DNA from 4 places in the Stenotrophomonas sp. YJH_SMC_37 genome. Region 4 is predicted to be linked to each of the others. Evidence: predicted binding sites of a transcription regulator. Region 4 holds the regulator's gene; each other region holds the start of a gene.
The links. The regulator FliA, encoded in region 4, starts transcription of late flagellar genes. The targets are predictions, from matches to a motif close to TAAAGTTTNNCNNNCNNNGGCCGATAA.
Positions count from the first base shown of each region.

Region 1: a site for FliA is predicted at 1,844-1,870, ahead of AC5P8J_RS16965 (methyl-accepting chemotaxis protein). Genes of this name have one in related genera too.
Region 2: a site for FliA is predicted at 2,107-2,133, ahead of AC5P8J_RS06690 (methyl-accepting chemotaxis protein). Genes of this name have one in related genera too.
Region 3: a site for FliA is predicted at 1,593-1,619, ahead of AC5P8J_RS13315 (methyl-accepting chemotaxis protein). Genes of this name have one in related genera too.

Region 1 covers NZ_JCAFTG010000013.1:91,329-95,142, reverse strand. The annotation lists gene AC5P8J_RS16975 (hypothetical protein) at 1-197, opposite strand, end outside; gene AC5P8J_RS16970 (hypothetical protein) at 311-526, opposite strand; gene AC5P8J_RS16965 (methyl-accepting chemotaxis protein) at 625-1,815, opposite strand; gene hflD (high frequency lysogenization protein HflD) at 1,979-2,593, opposite strand; gene mnmA (tRNA 2-thiouridine(34) synthase MnmA) at 2,590-3,732, opposite strand; gene AC5P8J_RS16950 (NUDIX hydrolase) at 3,729-3,814, opposite strand, start outside.
Region 2 covers NZ_JCAFTG010000003.1:431,192-435,005, reverse strand. The annotation lists gene AC5P8J_RS06705 (PAS domain S-box protein) at 1-365, shown strand, start outside; gene AC5P8J_RS06700 (hypothetical protein) at 428-658, shown strand; gene AC5P8J_RS06695 (DUF5694 domain-containing protein) at 698-1,786, opposite strand; gene AC5P8J_RS06690 (methyl-accepting chemotaxis protein) at 2,363-3,814, shown strand, end outside.
Region 3 covers NZ_JCAFTG010000008.1:172,729-176,542, reverse strand. The annotation lists gene AC5P8J_RS13330 (transporter substrate-binding domain-containing protein) at 1-85, opposite strand, end outside; gene AC5P8J_RS13325 (VOC family protein) at 168-539, shown strand; gene AC5P8J_RS13320 (arylamine N-acetyltransferase family protein) at 605-1,444, opposite strand; gene AC5P8J_RS13315 (methyl-accepting chemotaxis protein) at 1,648-3,814, shown strand, end outside.
Region 4 covers NZ_JCAFTG010000021.1:10,417-14,230, reverse strand. The annotation lists gene flhF (flagellar biosynthesis GTPase FlhF) at 1-1,043, shown strand, start outside; gene AC5P8J_RS19455 (MinD/ParA family ATP-binding protein) at 1,030-1,917, shown strand; gene AC5P8J_RS19450 (RNA polymerase sigma factor FliA) at 1,914-2,657, shown strand; gene cheY (chemotaxis response regulator CheY) at 2,715-3,107, shown strand; gene AC5P8J_RS19440 (protein phosphatase CheZ) at 3,107-3,712, shown strand; gene AC5P8J_RS19435 (chemotaxis protein CheA) at 3,715-3,814, shown strand, end outside.

The sequences.
Region 1 (3,814 bases), on a different contig from region 4:
AAGGCAGCCTGCTCGTCCTTCGATAACGTTGCGGCCATCAACGTGTACAGGGTTTCGAGGCGATCAAGGCTCTCCAGGCTACCGTCTAGGTCGACGCCGCGCTGCTGCGCCTGCTCGATCAGCCATTCAATCTGATCGTCCATGATGATCAGAAACTGTTCAAAGGCTTCTTGCGCTTCTTCCGGATTGAATGCCATGACGCTGTCAAGGAGGGAGAGCGATGAGTGTGCCCGGAGCCGGTGATTCAGACCATGCAACAAATCTGAAATGGTGGGTGGCCGCTGCCATTTCATCCACGCATGGCGTGGATCTACCTCAGTGCTTCGCCATCCAGCCCGAGATCCCACGCCAGGCCCAGCAGCGCCTCGTCCGCCCGCGACGGGGCCGGGCGCGCGTCCGCCAGCTGCTGCAGCTCGCGGATCTCCTCGCGTGCCACATCCTCCAGCTGTTGCAGCTGCTCACGCACGCTCGCGTTGCGCGGGCGTTCGGTGTCGGTGAGGGCGGGCAAGGCGCGGATCAGGGTCATGGTGCGCGTACAGGATGCATCCAATGGCGGGTTACAGGCAAAGGCCCCGGACGAACCGGGGCCTTGCGGGCTGCCGGCGAGGGCAGCGGACATCAGGATCAGAACAGCTCGACGGTGCCGGCGCCCATGCTCTGCTGGGCAACCGGCTTGTGCGGCGGGCGTTCCCATTCGCTGCGCAGTTCGCGCAGGCGGTTGCCGGTGCGCTGCAGGGCGGTGGCGATCTCTTCGTCGAACACGCCGCCATTGCGGTGCAGCAGTTCCTGCAGCGCCACCGCTTCACGGTTGATCGCGGTCAGGCGGTCCAGGTGGGTGTGCACGCCGCCCAGGGCCTGGGTGGCGATGTCCTCGAACTGCAGGGCGCGCACGGCCTCGGCCACGCTGCCATCGATCGCACGGGCGCACTCGGACACTTCACGCATGCCGTCGCCCAGCGAGGCATTGATCTGGGCCACGTTGTCGAGCATCGCCGCCGCTTCCTGGCGTGCTTCGCGGGAGCGGTCCATGTCGCGCGAGGCCATGTGCGAGACCGTCTCGCGCACCTTGGCAATGGCGTCCTTGGAGCTGTGTGCCAGCTTGCGGATCTGCTCGTTGAAGGTGGTCGAGCGCTCGGACAGGTTGCGCACTTCGTCGGCGACCACGGCGAAGCCACGACCGGCTTCACCGGCACGCGCCGCTTCGATGGCCGCGTTCAGCGCCAGCAGGTTGGTCTGGTCGGCGATCGACTTGACGTCTTCCAGCAGCGCGAAGATGCCATCCAGGTGCTGCGCCATCTGGTCGATGTGCTGCACGGTGGTGCTGCTCTGGCCGCTCACTTGTTCCAGCGCTTCCACCAGCTGCTCCATGCGATGGCTGGCGTGCTGGGCGAAACGGGCAACGTCGAGGCCAGCATTACCTTCATCACCGGCGCGGTCGACGATGCGCGACAGGGCCTGGCTCTGCTGGCGCGACTTGCGGTTCATCGCATCGAAGCTGCCACCGAGGCTGGAGACGGCCTGGCGGATCAGGTCACGGGCGCGTTCCACTTCGCCGCGCGAGCCCTCAATCTCGTTGCCGACGAAGTTGCGCAGTTCGGTCAGCAGCTGGTCCTGCTCACGCAGGACACGGGCATGTTCCGGGGAACGGTGCGCCTGGGCGCGGGTGGTCCACCACGCAAAGCCGAGCCAGCTCAGCGTCATCGTGGTCAGGATCGCCCAGCGCAGGGCGGCCGGCCATTCGAAACCGATGGCGAAGGGGAGCAGCAGGGTCAGAGCCAGGGGGGCGGCCAGACGGATGAAAATGCGTGAGTACATGGACGTTCTCGGGAGGTGCACGGAGGATGTATCGGCCGTACCCCCTTTCTCTTTAACGTCGATGTGCCCCGAAGTGCATTCTGAATGCACCGGTTTTCCGGCGCTGGCGGTGATTCGGTGTCCGATTCCCTTTTCCATGGAAAAGCGCCCGGACCCCATGCGCTTACGCCAGCTGGCGGTCCACCGCCTCGATCATCGCCTTGCGGCCGAACAGGAAGTCCCAGTAGCTGCCGCCCAGCTGCCGCCACAGCACCGCCGAGCGCACCGCTGCCAGCAGCAGGGCGCGGATCTCGGCCACCACGCCAGCCTGGCCCAGGTAGTGCGGGTTGCCCTGCACCATCACCCGCGGCTTGAGGTGGCTGATGGTGTCCGCGTACAGGCTGCCCAGGCTGGCCAGCACATCCGGGTGGCCGCTGTCGCCCAGCTCGGCGGCCTGGCGCTGGGCGCGCTCGATGCCCGAGGCGACCTTGTTCACCGTGGCGCCATCCTGAACGAAGCGGCGCTCCAGCTGCAGCACCGACAGGGCCAGCTTGGGCAGGATCGGATCCTGGCCCTGGTTGCGGAAGTAGTTGTGCAGCAGGCGCAGCCCGGCCTTCAGTGCATGGCGGTCTCCGAACACCGCCTGCGGCGAGGACGCATCGACACGGAACACGCTGTCCACGGCGGTGCGCACGGCGGCGGCGTCGGAATGGCCGGTATCGGCGATGCGGCGGACCTGCTGCAGGGCCTGGGCAATGCCGGCCAGGGCCAGGACGCGGTCGTCGACAGTGAAACTCATGCAGCGGATACCTCAAAAGGGGAAGGGGTGGTGCGCAGGCGCTGTTCCAGCGGCGCATCGGTGGCGGCGATCACCGCGCCACCCAGGCACACATCACCGTCATACAGCACCAGCGATTGACCGGGGGTAACGGCACGCTGCGGGCGCGCGAAGGTGACCAGCACGCTGCCATCGTCCAGCACCTGGACCGTACACGGCTCGTCAGGTTGGCGGTAGCGGGTCTGGGCGGTGCATTCGAAGCGCCGTGCCGGCGGCGAGCCGGCGATCCAGTGCGCGGTTTCCGAACGCAGCCGGTTGGAAAGCATCCACTTGCTGTCGCGGTCCTGGTCGACGTACAGCACGTTGCTGGCCACATCCTTGCCGACCACGTACCACGGTGCGGCCGGGCGGCCGCGTACGCCGCCGATGTTCAGGCCCTCGCGCTGACCCAGCGTGAAATAGAACACGCCCGGGTGTTCGGCGATCACGGTGCCATCGGCCGGGTCCACGATCTGCCCAGGTTTGGCCGGCAGGTAGCGGCCGAGGAAGTCGCGGAAGTCGCGCTCGCCGATGAAACAGATGCCGGTGGAATCCTTCTTGGCGTGGGTCGGCAGGCCGACGTCGCGCGCAATCCGGCGCAGGTCGGTCTTTTCCAGGTCGCCGATCGGGAACAGGGTCGCTGCCAGCTGCGCCTGGCCCAGCTGGTGCAGGAAGTAGCTCTGGTCCTTGGAGCGGTCGGCGCCACGCAGCAGCAGCCATTGGCCACCGCGCTGGGCTACGCGCGCGTAATGGCCGGTGGCGATGCGCTCGGCGCCCAGCTCGCGGGCGGCATCCAGGAAATGCTTGAACTTCACCTCGCGGTTGCACAGCACGTCCGGGTTCGGCGTGCGGCCAGCGGCGTACTCGGCCAGGAAGTGCTCGAACACACCCTGCCAGTACTCGCTGGAGAAGTCCCGGAAGTGGAACGGGATACCGAGCAGGCCGCATACGGCGACCGCATCGCGGCGGTCATCCTCAGCGCGGCAGTCACCGCTGCCGTCGTCGGCCCAGTTCTGCATGAACAGGCCTGCCACGGCCTCGCCCTGCTGTACCAGGCGCCAGGCCGCGACGGAAGAGTCTACGCCACCGGAGACGCCCACCATCACGCGCGGCGTGCTCATGCGACCTCCCGGACCAGCGAAAGCGGATGGCGCTGGCCACCCAGGTAATCAGCCACCACCTGCCAGACCAGCGGGCTGCGCT
Region 2 (3,814 bases), on a different contig from region 4:
CCGTGCTGTGGGCGGTGGCCAGCGTGCTGCGCCACGGCGTGCGGGATTCGGATGTGGTGGCGCGGCTGGGTGGCGATGAGTTCGCGGTGATCCTGTCCGGTTGCACGCCGCGTCGTGCAGCGCGCATTGGCGGCGAGCTGCTGCACACCCTTGCGTCACTGTCGATTCCGTGGGACCAGGACCGCCTGCATGTGGGCGCCAGCATCGGCATCGCACCCTTGACGGGCGGGATGAGCGTCGACCAGGCCGTGGCGGCGGCCGATGCCCAGTGCTACCGGGCCAAGGCAATGGGCCGAAACAACGTGCAGGTACAGGGCGAGGCGAGTGAGCTGCCGGGCGGCGACATCGATCCGACCGAGGGCTGATCTCAACCTGTGAGAGGGCGTGCGCGAATACTCCGCGCACTTCCCCTCCTACAGGTGGTCCCATGAATGTCTGCAACCCGGTGACGCTGCGTGCCTACGCCCCGGCAATGGTCGGCTGGTGCCTGGCCCTGGCCGCCTGCCTGCGTGCGGAACAGCTGCGCGGCGACCTGCACGCGCAGGCCCTGCTGCCGGTGCTGCAGGGCGGCGCGGTCGCCTTGCTGGTGTTCACGCTGTCCTGCATCGGTGCCGCCAGCATCATGCTGTGGCGGGCGGGCAGGAACGCGGTGGAGTGATGCGGCGGATGGTTACCGCATCCCCCATGCGCAGTTGCGTCAGCGCAGTACTTCATCCGAACTGACCAGCTGCACGTCATGCATCAGGTTGAGGTAAGCCTCGTAATAGCCCTTGTGTGACGCGCCGACGATGGTCAGCATGCGGGTGCCTGGATGCTGGCCGAGCACGTCGCGCATGTTGGCGACCATGCGCAGGTTACGGGTTTCCCAGTAGCCCAGGTAGTTGCGGCCGAAGCCTTCCGGTGAGGGTTCGACAAGTGTCGCGCCGAAGTCGCTGTTGAACGCCACCATCGCGGTCTCGGGTGCGTTGTAGGCGCGATACATCGCGAGCAATCCTTCCGGCTGAACAAGATTGGCTCCGAGCCGTTCATCAGCCGCCCTGCGTGCTTTGACGAAGGCGTTGTCCCAGGCGCCGCGTATGGCGGCAGCGTAGGCCTTCTGCTGCGATTCCGGTGTGGGCGAATCCGCAGTGTGGTCGTCCACCGACCACAGGCGCTCCAGTCCGAGGCGTGCGGCAAGCACGCCGGCCACCAGGACGGCCTCGTTGCGGCGGGTCATGCGCGTGTCGAGGAACTGCACCAGCTCCGGAGTCAGGCTGTCGGCCGCACGGCGCTCTTCCCGGGGCAGCCGCAGCCATTGGACGACTGCCGAGCTGCTCTCGCCCGCAGCCAGGAAGACTGCGGCCAAGCGACGTCGCTGGGCAGCGCTTGGCGCCTTGGGCCAATCTGCAAGCAGGCGTTCCATTTCCACGTTGGCGCTGGGCACGTCCAGACCGGTGGCGGCCTGCGCCGGTGCCGGATCGACGCAGTAGTCCGCGACGCTCTCCGCGTATCGGGCCGGATTGCGGCGCATGAAGTCACACTGCAGGCCGGACACGTTCTCCACGGCGATCGCGGTGGGCCGCCAGGCCTCCAGGCGCTGCAGCAGAGGTTCCAGCATTGCCGGCGTGAAGGCCTCCGGCAGGCTCGACAGGTGCGGGCTGCCCAGCACCAGTACCTGGTTGGGGCGTCCTGCGGGGGGGCCCTTCAGCTGGTCCGGGTGGAAGGCCGGTCGATAGGCGGTGCCGGTCGCCAGCGCATTGCTGCTGCATAGGGCCAGGAGAAGAAGGCTGGCAAAGCGAGGGAACATGCGATCTCCATGTAAATGAGCATCCTGCGGGACCTTCATGCTGGTCGTTTTCCCCTGCGGGCGAACCCCGCATCGGTCATGTAAACCTTTTTTCCTTGAGCTGCATCCTTCTGTCGGCGATGTGGTCGGCTGCCTCCCGGCGCCTGCGCTGTACAGCGTTCCGCCAACCGGTGGCGGAACGGATCCGGTCCAGCCGTTCATTGGCCCAATGCCTTGGTGTGAAGGCGGGGACACGTGAAAAAGGCGTGAAGTACACGGCAATCGTCCACCGCATTCCGCCTGCAATGGACGGAGTTGCGACGGACGTCGCGGAATGCCGCTAAAGCGGCCGACGGCATCGCCGATATCCCCTCTGGATCCCGCTCCAGTCACCCGCCGCAGGACCCCAGGCTGCCTTCGATGGGTGGTCCGCGCAGTGTGCTCCGCCGCCCCAGATGCCGATCGCACCCGCAGCAGACGTTCTTGGCAGTCGCTCGAGAGGTGCCGTGGGCACCTGTAGTCCCTGGCAACTGATGTTGCCGCCGGGCATCCCGCCCGGCGGGTCACAACCGCTTACCGGACACCGAGGATCAGACAATGCTCATTCCAGGCTTCATGGCAGGCGCGCAGGCGCCGGACGAGCTGCATACCCGATGGTCGCCGTGGCGTACGCTGCTTGGCGTGCTGGCGCCGCAGCAACGCACCGGCACAGCGAAGGCGATGACCGACCGCACCGAGCTGGAGGCGCAGGTGGCCGCGCTGCATCGCGTGCAGGCCGTCATCGAGTTCGCGCTCGACGGAACCATCCTGCAGGCCAATGACAATTTCCTGCAGGCGATGGGGTACCGGCTGGAGGAGATCCAGGGCAGGCATCATTCCCTGTTCGTCGACCCCGAGCAGGCGCGCAGCGCCGAGTACCGCGACTTCTGGGCGCGCTTGGGGCGCGGCGAATATGACGCCGGACAGTACCGCCGCTTCGGCAAGGGCCAGCGCGAGATCTGGATCCAGGCCTCGTACAACCCGGTGCTGGACCGCCAGGGGCGGCCGTACAAGGTGGTCAAGTTCGCGACCGCCATCACCGCGCAGAAGCTGCAGGCGGCCGACTCGGCGGGGCAACTGGCCGCGATCGCCAAGTCGCAGGCGGTGATCGAGTTCAGCATGGATGGCCGCATCCTGTCGGCCAACGACAATTTCCTCGCCGCCACCGGCTACAGCCTGGACGAGGTGCGCGGGCAGCACCATTCGTTGTTTGTCGAGCCCGGGCATCGCAGCAGCGTGGAATATCGCCAGTTCTGGGAGAAACTTGGGCGCGGCGAATATGATGCGGGCCAGTATCGGCGCCTGGGCAAGGACGGGCGCGAGGTCTGGATCCAGGCTTCCTACAACCCCATCCTGGACCTCAACGGAAAGCCGTTCAAGGTCGTGAAGTATGCCGCCGACATCACCGCGCAGGTGCACGAGAACCAGGCCATGCAGCGCGCCGTGGCGCAGACCCGAGAGGTGGTGGCTGCCGCCAAGCTGGGTGACTTGACCCAGCGCGTAGCCACCGCCGACAAGAGCGGGCCGATTGCCGAGTTGTGCGAAGGCGTGAATTCGCTGGTCGAGGCGATGGCCGCGATCATCGGCCAGATCAAGTTCGCGGCCGACACCATCGCCGTGGGTGCGACTGAAATCGCGCAGGGCAACAGCGACCTGTCGCAGCGCACCGAGCAGCAGGCGGCCTCGCTGGAGGAGACTGCGGTGTCGATGAAGGGTCTTGCCGAGACGGTGCAGCGCACCGCAACCAATGCCCGCCAGGCCAGCCAGCTGGCCGGTGGGGCAGCCGATGTCGCCGCGCGGGGCGGCAATGTGGTGCATGAGGTGGTCGAGACGATGGCGGTGATCAATGCCTCATCGCGGCGCATCGTCGACATCATCGGGGTGATCGACGGCATCGCCTTCCAGACCAACATTCTTGCGCTGAACGCAGCGGTGGAGGCCGCGCGCGCCGGTGAACATGGTCGTGGCTTCGCCGTGGTTGCCACCGAGATCCGTGAGCTGTCGCAGCGT
Region 3 (3,814 bases), on a different contig from region 4:
GTGCCAGCACAGGGTTGCCCAGGTTGATGGCCACGCGCAGGAAGCCCAGCGGTGCCAGCGCACCACGATGATCGGCCAGGGACATGCAGGACTCCGCGGGGAAAGGGCGGTTCAGCATGCCAGTACGGACCTGCAAGGCAGTGTCAGTATCCGGTTATCCTGCGGACATGAACCCCATCCTGCACGTCGAGATACCGGTCACTGACCTGGCCCGGGCCATCACGTTCTACCAGCACTGGCTGCAGGTGGCGGTGGACGAACCGATCCTGCAGCACGACTGCCGGATGGCCTACCTGCCGTTTTCCGATGAGGCCGCCGGTGCCAGCATGGCGCTGGTGCGGGGGGCCGACTATCTGCCCTCCGTCCACGGTGCGCGCATCTACATCGGCGTCGATGACCTGGACGTGAGCCTGGAGCGTGCACTGCAAGCGGGCGCTGCGCTGCGCTTCGGACCGGCCGACGCGGGCGACTGGCGCGTGGCCGAGATCTTCGACAGTGAAGGCAACCGTATCGCGCTGCAGGCGCGCGCGGTTGCGTAGAGCCGAGCCCATGCTCGGCTGCTGTTGACCCAGCAGCCCAAGCTCAGCCGAGCATGGGCTCGGCGCTACAAGGTTTCGGCGCGTGAGCGCTGCAGCCAGTCATTGATCGCCGGGTCAAGCCGCGGGTCTTCGGGCAACTGCATGCCGAAGCGTTGCTGCAGTACCTCGCGCACGTCGGCAACATCGTGCAGCGGACGCTTGTCCGGTACCTGGCCGGGGCGGTACTCGGTGTAGTTGCCGCTGCCGATCGTGCGGCGCCAGTCCGGCCCGGTCAGCGATGCGCGCAGCTGGCCGGGGAAGCTGGAATCGGGATGGGTGCACACGTACCAGTTGCCCACCACGTTGTCGATTGGTGCCGGCGCCTGCCGGTCGAACCGATACATCGCCCGCCAGCCATCGTGGGACTCGGCCGACAGCACGAAATCACCGTTGCCAGGCAGTCGGCGCAGCAGGTAGCGCTCGTGCGGCGTGGCCTGTGGCTGCGGATCATGCAGGCGCAGCGGCACGGTCGGGGTCAGGCTGCCGAAACCGGCATCCACCAGCCAGTCATCGCCGTCCACCTGCACGCGCAGCAGCAGGTGGGTGCGTGCGGTCAGTTCGCCGTCCTGGGCGGCCAGCAGCACGCGCGCGCTCAACGGCTGTGCATCGAAGCCCAGCGCCTGCAGCAGTGCCAGCAGGCCGCCATTGAGTTCGAAGCAGTAGCCGCCACGACGGTCGTCGAGCAGCTTGCGCTGCACGCTGTCCAGGTCGATCGGTACTGCATCGCGCAGCAGGCAGCTGAGGGTTTCGAACGGCAGCAGTGCGTTGTGGCGCTGCTGCAGCAGGGTCAGGCCGGCCAGGGTCCGCGGTGGCGGTGCATCCAGCTGCAGGCGCTGCAGGTAGCGGGGGACATCGAGCGTCGTCATGGAGACACCGGGCGGGGGAGGGATGCCCACTGTGCTCCCCCAACCGGGGTTGAGGTCAAGCGCGGCGGCCGTGTCATGCCTCCGTCGCCTGCACCCGGTACAAAGGCCGCGTCCACCAGCGATGGGGGGACGCAGACGAAGAAAGCCCTAAAGTTGTCCTGAGTCAGGCCGATAAAGATGCGTCTTTCCGCCTGGAGTCTGTCATGTCGGCCGTTGTCCCCCACCTCCGGTCCCTGCGCACGCGCCTTGCTGCGTTGCACTCGGCGTCCCCTGGGCTGCTGCGCTGGCTGCAGCCACATCGGCTCAGCGTGGCCAACAAGCTCAACGCCACACTGTGGATCTGCGGCCTGGGCCTGGTGGCGATCGCTGCTGTCTACGCCTGGACTGGCCATGCCAACGCACTGGCTGCGCGCAGCCAGGCCAGCTACCAGCGCGGCAGCGATCTGGCTGCCAGCCTGTCCACGCGGGTGGCCGAAGCGCGTCGCCTGCAGGCCCAGTATGCACGCAGTTTCGATGATGCCGACCGCGCGCAGCTGTTGGCCACGCAGAAGGCGTTGCAGACCGATCTGCAGGCGCTGCGCGCGATGCCGATGGATGCTGGCCGGCGCAAGGCCCTGCAGGCGCTGACCGAAGCCGCCGACGCGTTCTCGCAGGGTGTGGCCGCCCTGTTCGAACGGGTCGACGAGATGGGCCGTGGTGATGCCGGCCTCGCTGCGCAGCTGCAGCAGGCCGCCGACACTCTGCAGGCGCAGGTGGATGTGCAGCAACGGCCCGCGCTGGCGCTGTCCCTGCAGAAGATGCGAAGGCAGGAGGCACTGCTGCTGCTCGACGGTGATTCCACCCACGCCGACCGCGCCAGCGAGGAGAAGCTGCCGTTCGACCTCGCGCTGGCGGGCCTGCCTGCGGATGTGCAGGACACCCTGCGCACCGGGATGGAGGCGTATCAGGCCGCATTGCTGGGGTATGCCGCTGCCCGTGTCGGCCTGGATGTGGAAGCGCAGTCGCTGCTGGGTGCCGCTGCGGACGTAGCGCCTGCACTGGCCGCATTCCAGCGGGCGCAGGTGGCGGCGCTGGCCAGGGCGCAGGCACGCCAGCAGGCCGGCGCGCGCACCATGAGCGTGCTGTTCGCACTGACCCTGCTGCTGGTGGCCGGCGTGCTGATCACCAGCCTGGTGCTGGTGCTGCGTGCGGTGCGCCGGCCGATCCAGGACACCCTGCGCTTCGCCAGCGACATCGCCGACGACCGCCTCGACACCACCCTGCGCGTCTACAACGCCAACGACGAGATCGGCCAACTGGCCCAGCGCCTGGTCGACATGCAGCAGCGCCTGCGCGCGCGCATCGAGATCGAGCGTGCGGTGGCCCGCGGCAACACCCGCGTGCGCCAGGCATTGGACAGCGCGCAGACCGGCCTGATGGTGATCGATGCGGAAGGGCAGGTCGCCTACGCCAACCCGGCATTGCTGCAGCTGCTTGAACTGCCGAACGAAGCGCTGGTGGGCAGCGACGCGGTACGCCTGCATCCGGCGTTGGCCAGCTTGGCCGGCGTACGCCAGCGCGAGGAGCGCGAGATCGGCCATGCCGGCGTGCGCTACCAGCTGATCGCCAATGCCATCACCGACGAAGGGCATTTCCTCGGCGTGGCAGTGGAGTGGCGCAGCCGCGCGCTGGAAACGCTGCTGGAAACCGAAGTGGCAGCACTGGTCGACGCCGCCGCACATGGCGACCTGCACGGCCGCATCGCGCTGGAGGGAAAACAGGGCTTCGTGCGCACGTTGTCGACCAGCATCAACCGCCTGCTGGCGACCTTCGAGACCAACCTCGGCGATCTGCAGGCGCTTCTGGCGGCGCTGGCCCGTGGTGACCTCAGCGTGCGCATGGAAGGTGAGCTGCAGGGCGTGTTCGCACGCATGCGCGACGATGCCAACGCCACGGTCGCGCAACTGGGCCGCATCGTCACCCGCATCCAGCAGGCGACGTCCAGCCTCGACACCGGTGTGGGTGAGATCGTTGCCGGTCACCATGATCTGTCGCAACGTACCGAACAGCAGGCGGCCAACCTGGAAGAGACGGCAGCGTCGATGCACGAGTTGACCGACACCGTTGGCCGCAATGCCGATGCCGCGGGCCGCGCCGATGCCCTGGTGCAGGGGGCGGCCGCGGTGGCCCAGCGCGGTGGCGAGGCCGTCGGCCAGGTGGTCGCAACCATGCATGGCATCAGCGAGGCCTCGCGGCGGATCGGCGACATCACCCAGCTGATCGATGGCATCGCTTTCCAGACCAACATCCTCGCGCTGAATGCCGCGGTGGAAGCTGCGCGCGCAGGTGAGCAGGGCCGCAGCTTCGCCGTGGTGGCTGCGGAAGTGCGCC
Region 4 (3,814 bases):
CGCTGCCGACCGCTGCCGTCGCCGACGCGCAGCCGGCCAGCGCCGCCAGCGAACCGGCGTTGGCCGATGCCATTGTCGAAACCGCGCCGGCCCCCACCCTGGCTCCGGCTCCGGTGCTGACGGTGGTCGCCCAGGACGACGCCGAGATCCGCCAGTTGCGCCAGGAAGTGGCCGGCATGCGCCAGGTGATCGAGCGCGAGATGAACCGCTTCACCGACGAGCGCCTGCGCGGCTGCCCGGTGCGCGCCACCGCGTTGGACCTGATGGACGAATATGGCTTCGATGCCGGCCTGGCCCGCGACGTGGCCATGCAGATCCCGCTGGAGACCGAAGCCCATCGTGGCCGCGGCCTGATGCTGGGGCTGATCTCGCGCAAGCTGCCGATCGCCCCGGTCGACCCGCTGGAAGAAGGCGGCGTGATCGCCCTGGTCGGCCCGACCGGCGCCGGCAAGACCACCACCATCGCCAAGCTGGCCTCGCGATTCGCCGAGAAGCACGCGCCGCGTGACGTCGCCCTGGTCACCACCGATACCGCCCGCATCGGCGCCCGCGAGCAGCTGTACGGCTACGGCCGCCAGCTCGGCATCGCGGTGCACGAGGCCAACAGCGGCACCGACCTGGACCAGCTGCTGGAACGCCTGAAGGACTACAAGCTGGTGCTGATCGACACCGCCGGCCTGGGCCCGCGCGACCGCGCGCTGGCCGCCCAGCTGCAGTGGCTGCGTGCCGCCCGCCAGGTGCGCACCCTGCTGGTGCTGCCGGCCAATACCAGCTTCGGCGACATGGACGAGGTGGTCCGCCGCTTCGGCGCCGCCAACCTGCAGGGTCTGGTGCTGAGCAAGCTGGACGAGACCGGCCGCTTCGGCAACGCCCTGTCTGTGGCCGTGGACCATGCCCTGCCGATCACCTGGGTGACCGATGGCCAGGACGTCCCGGAGGACCTGCACCGGGCCAGTGCAGCCAATCTCGTACTTCGCCTTGAAGATTTGCGCCGAGCGGCCGATATGCCCTGCAACCCGGAGTTGAACCATGCCGTCGCGTGAGTACGCCAAGCTGACCAAGACCTTCCCGCTGTCGGCCACCCGCAGCGAGCCGCTCGGCCCTGTGCGCACCATCGCGGTGACCGGCGGCAAGGGCGGCGTGGGCAAGACCAACGTCTCGGCCAACCTGGCTGTGGCGCTGGCGGGCATGGGCAAGCGCACGCTGCTGCTGGACGCCGACCTGGGCCTGGCCAACATCGACGTGATCCTGGGCTTGAACCCCACCTTTACGCTGGCCGACCTGGTGGCCGGCCGCTGCTCGCTGGACGACGTCATCGTCGAAGGCCCGAACGGCGTGCTGGTCGTCCCGGCCGCTTCCGGCCGCCGGCACATGGCCGAGCTGGCCCCGGCCGAGCATGTCGGCCTGGTCAACGTGTTCTCCGAACTGGAACGCGAGCTGGACATCATGGTGGTCGATACCGCCGCCGGCATCACCGACGGCGTGCTGACCTTCTGCCAGGCCGCGCAGGACACCGTGGTGGTGGTCTGTGACGAACCGGCCTCGATCACCGACGCCTATGCGCTGATCAAGGTGCTGTCGCGCGAGCGCGGCGTGGACCGCATCCAGGTGGTGGCCAACATGGTGCGCGACCCCAACGAGGGCCGCGTGCTGTACGAAAAGCTGACCCGGGTCTGCGAGAAATTCCTCGCCGATGTCTCGCTGAACTATCTGGGCTGTGTGCCGCAGGATGATTGGCTGCGCCTGTCGGTGCAGCGCCAGCAGCCAGTGGTAAAGGCCTACCCGTCCAGCCCGGCCGCGCTGGCGATCACCGAGATCGCGCGCCGCACCGCACGCTGGCAGGCGCCGACCGAACCGCGTGGCGGCGTCGAGTTCTTCCTCGAGCGCATTCTCAAGCAGCGCGGGGTGGCCGCATGAAAGGCGCAGCCCAGTACCGGGAGGTCCAGCGCTCGGCGGCCAACGAGGTCATCTCCCAGCACTCGGACCTGGTGCGGCGCATCGCCCACCACCTGGCCGCACGCCTGCCGGCGAGCGTGGAGGTGGACGACCTGATCCAGGCCGGCATGATGGGGCTGATCGAAGCGTCGCGCAGCTACGACGCCGACCAGGGCGCCTCGTTCGAGACCTACGCCTCGATCCGCATCCGCGGTTCGATGATCGACGAGATCCGCCGTGGCGACTGGGTGCCGCGCTCGGTGCATCGCCGCGCACGCGACGCCGCTGCCACCATCCGCCGCCTGGAACAGAGCACCGGCCGTGCCGCCAGCGCCACCGAAGTGGCCGCCGCGATGGAGATGCCGCTGCCCGAATACCTGCGGCTGATGGAAGACGCCGCGCGTGGCCAGGTGCTGAGCCTGGAGTCACGCATCGAGGACCAGGGCGAGCTGGACACCGTCGCCCAGGGCGGCCCGACCCCGCAGCAGGTGCTGGAGCGCGGCGAGTTCGGCCGCGAGCTGGGCAAGGCCATCGGCCACCTGCCCGAGCGCGAACAGCTGGTGCTCTCGCTCTATTACGAGCAGGAACTGAACCTGAAGGAGATCGGCGCGGTGCTCGGCGTGAGCGAGTCGCGGGTCTGCCAGATCCACGGCCAGGCCGTGCTGCGCCTGCGTGGACGATTGAAGATTTTCGAGGCGGCCGACGCCGGCCTGGAAGAGTGAACATGCCCGAGGCGGCTGCCCCCGGCCACCCGGAATGAACAACAAAGGAACTCTGCTTTGAACAAGAACATGCGCATCCTGATCGTCGACGACTTCTCGACCATGCGTCGCATCGTCAAGAACCTGCTGGGCGATCTTGGCTTCACCAATACCGCCGAAGCCGAGGACGGGCATGCCGCGCTGTCGCTGCTGCAGAGCCAGTCGTTCGATTTCGTCGTCACCGACTGGAACATGCCGGTGATGACCGGCATCGAGCTGCTCAAGGCGATCCGCGCCGATGCCAAGCTGAAGACCCTGCCAGTGCTGATGGTCACTGCCGAAGCCAAGCGCGAACAGATCATCGAAGCCGCCCAGAACGGCGTGAACGGATACATCATCAAGCCCTTCACCGCGCAGACGCTGGAAGAAAAGCTCGGCAAGATCTTCGAACGCCTGGCGGCCAGCGCCTGATGGATACCACGGTCGACAAGAACGCCCTCGCCCTGCGCCTGCAGGAAGCCCTGGACGCACTGGAGTCCGGTGACGAAGCTGCCTGGCGGCAACGCATCGACGGACTGGTCGCGCTGCGCACGCAGCCGATGATGAGCGGCCTGTCGCGGCTGGCCCGCGAGCTGGGACAGGCGCTGGGTGAACTGCCGACCGTGCCCAGCGAGGCCGGTGAACTGGATGACGCCTGCGCGCGCCTGGACCACGTGGTGGCGATGACCGAACAGGCCACCCACCGCACTCTGGACCTGGCCGAGGAATGCCGCAGCCTGACCGAACAGCTGCGTGCCGAAGGCCTGCAGCCAGGCCAGGACGCGCAGCTCGAGCGCATCCGCCACAACCTGACCGAGATCGCCCTGACCCAGAGCTACCAGGACCTGACCGGGCAGATCATCCGTCGCGTGGTCGGCATCGTCCGCCGCGTGCACGAGGGCTTCGGCGCACTCGGCCTGCCGCCGGAACAGCATCGCACCGACCCGGCACTGGCCGGGCCGGCACTGAAGGGACTGGACCGCCACGCGGTCTCGCAGAACGACGCCGACGACCTGTTGTCGGATCTGGGGCTGTAAGCATGAGCGCGGTATCCGACGACATCACTGCCGATTTCATCATCGAGGCGCAGGAGATCCTGGACCGCCTCGGCGAACAGCTGGTGTCGCTGGAGCAGGCAC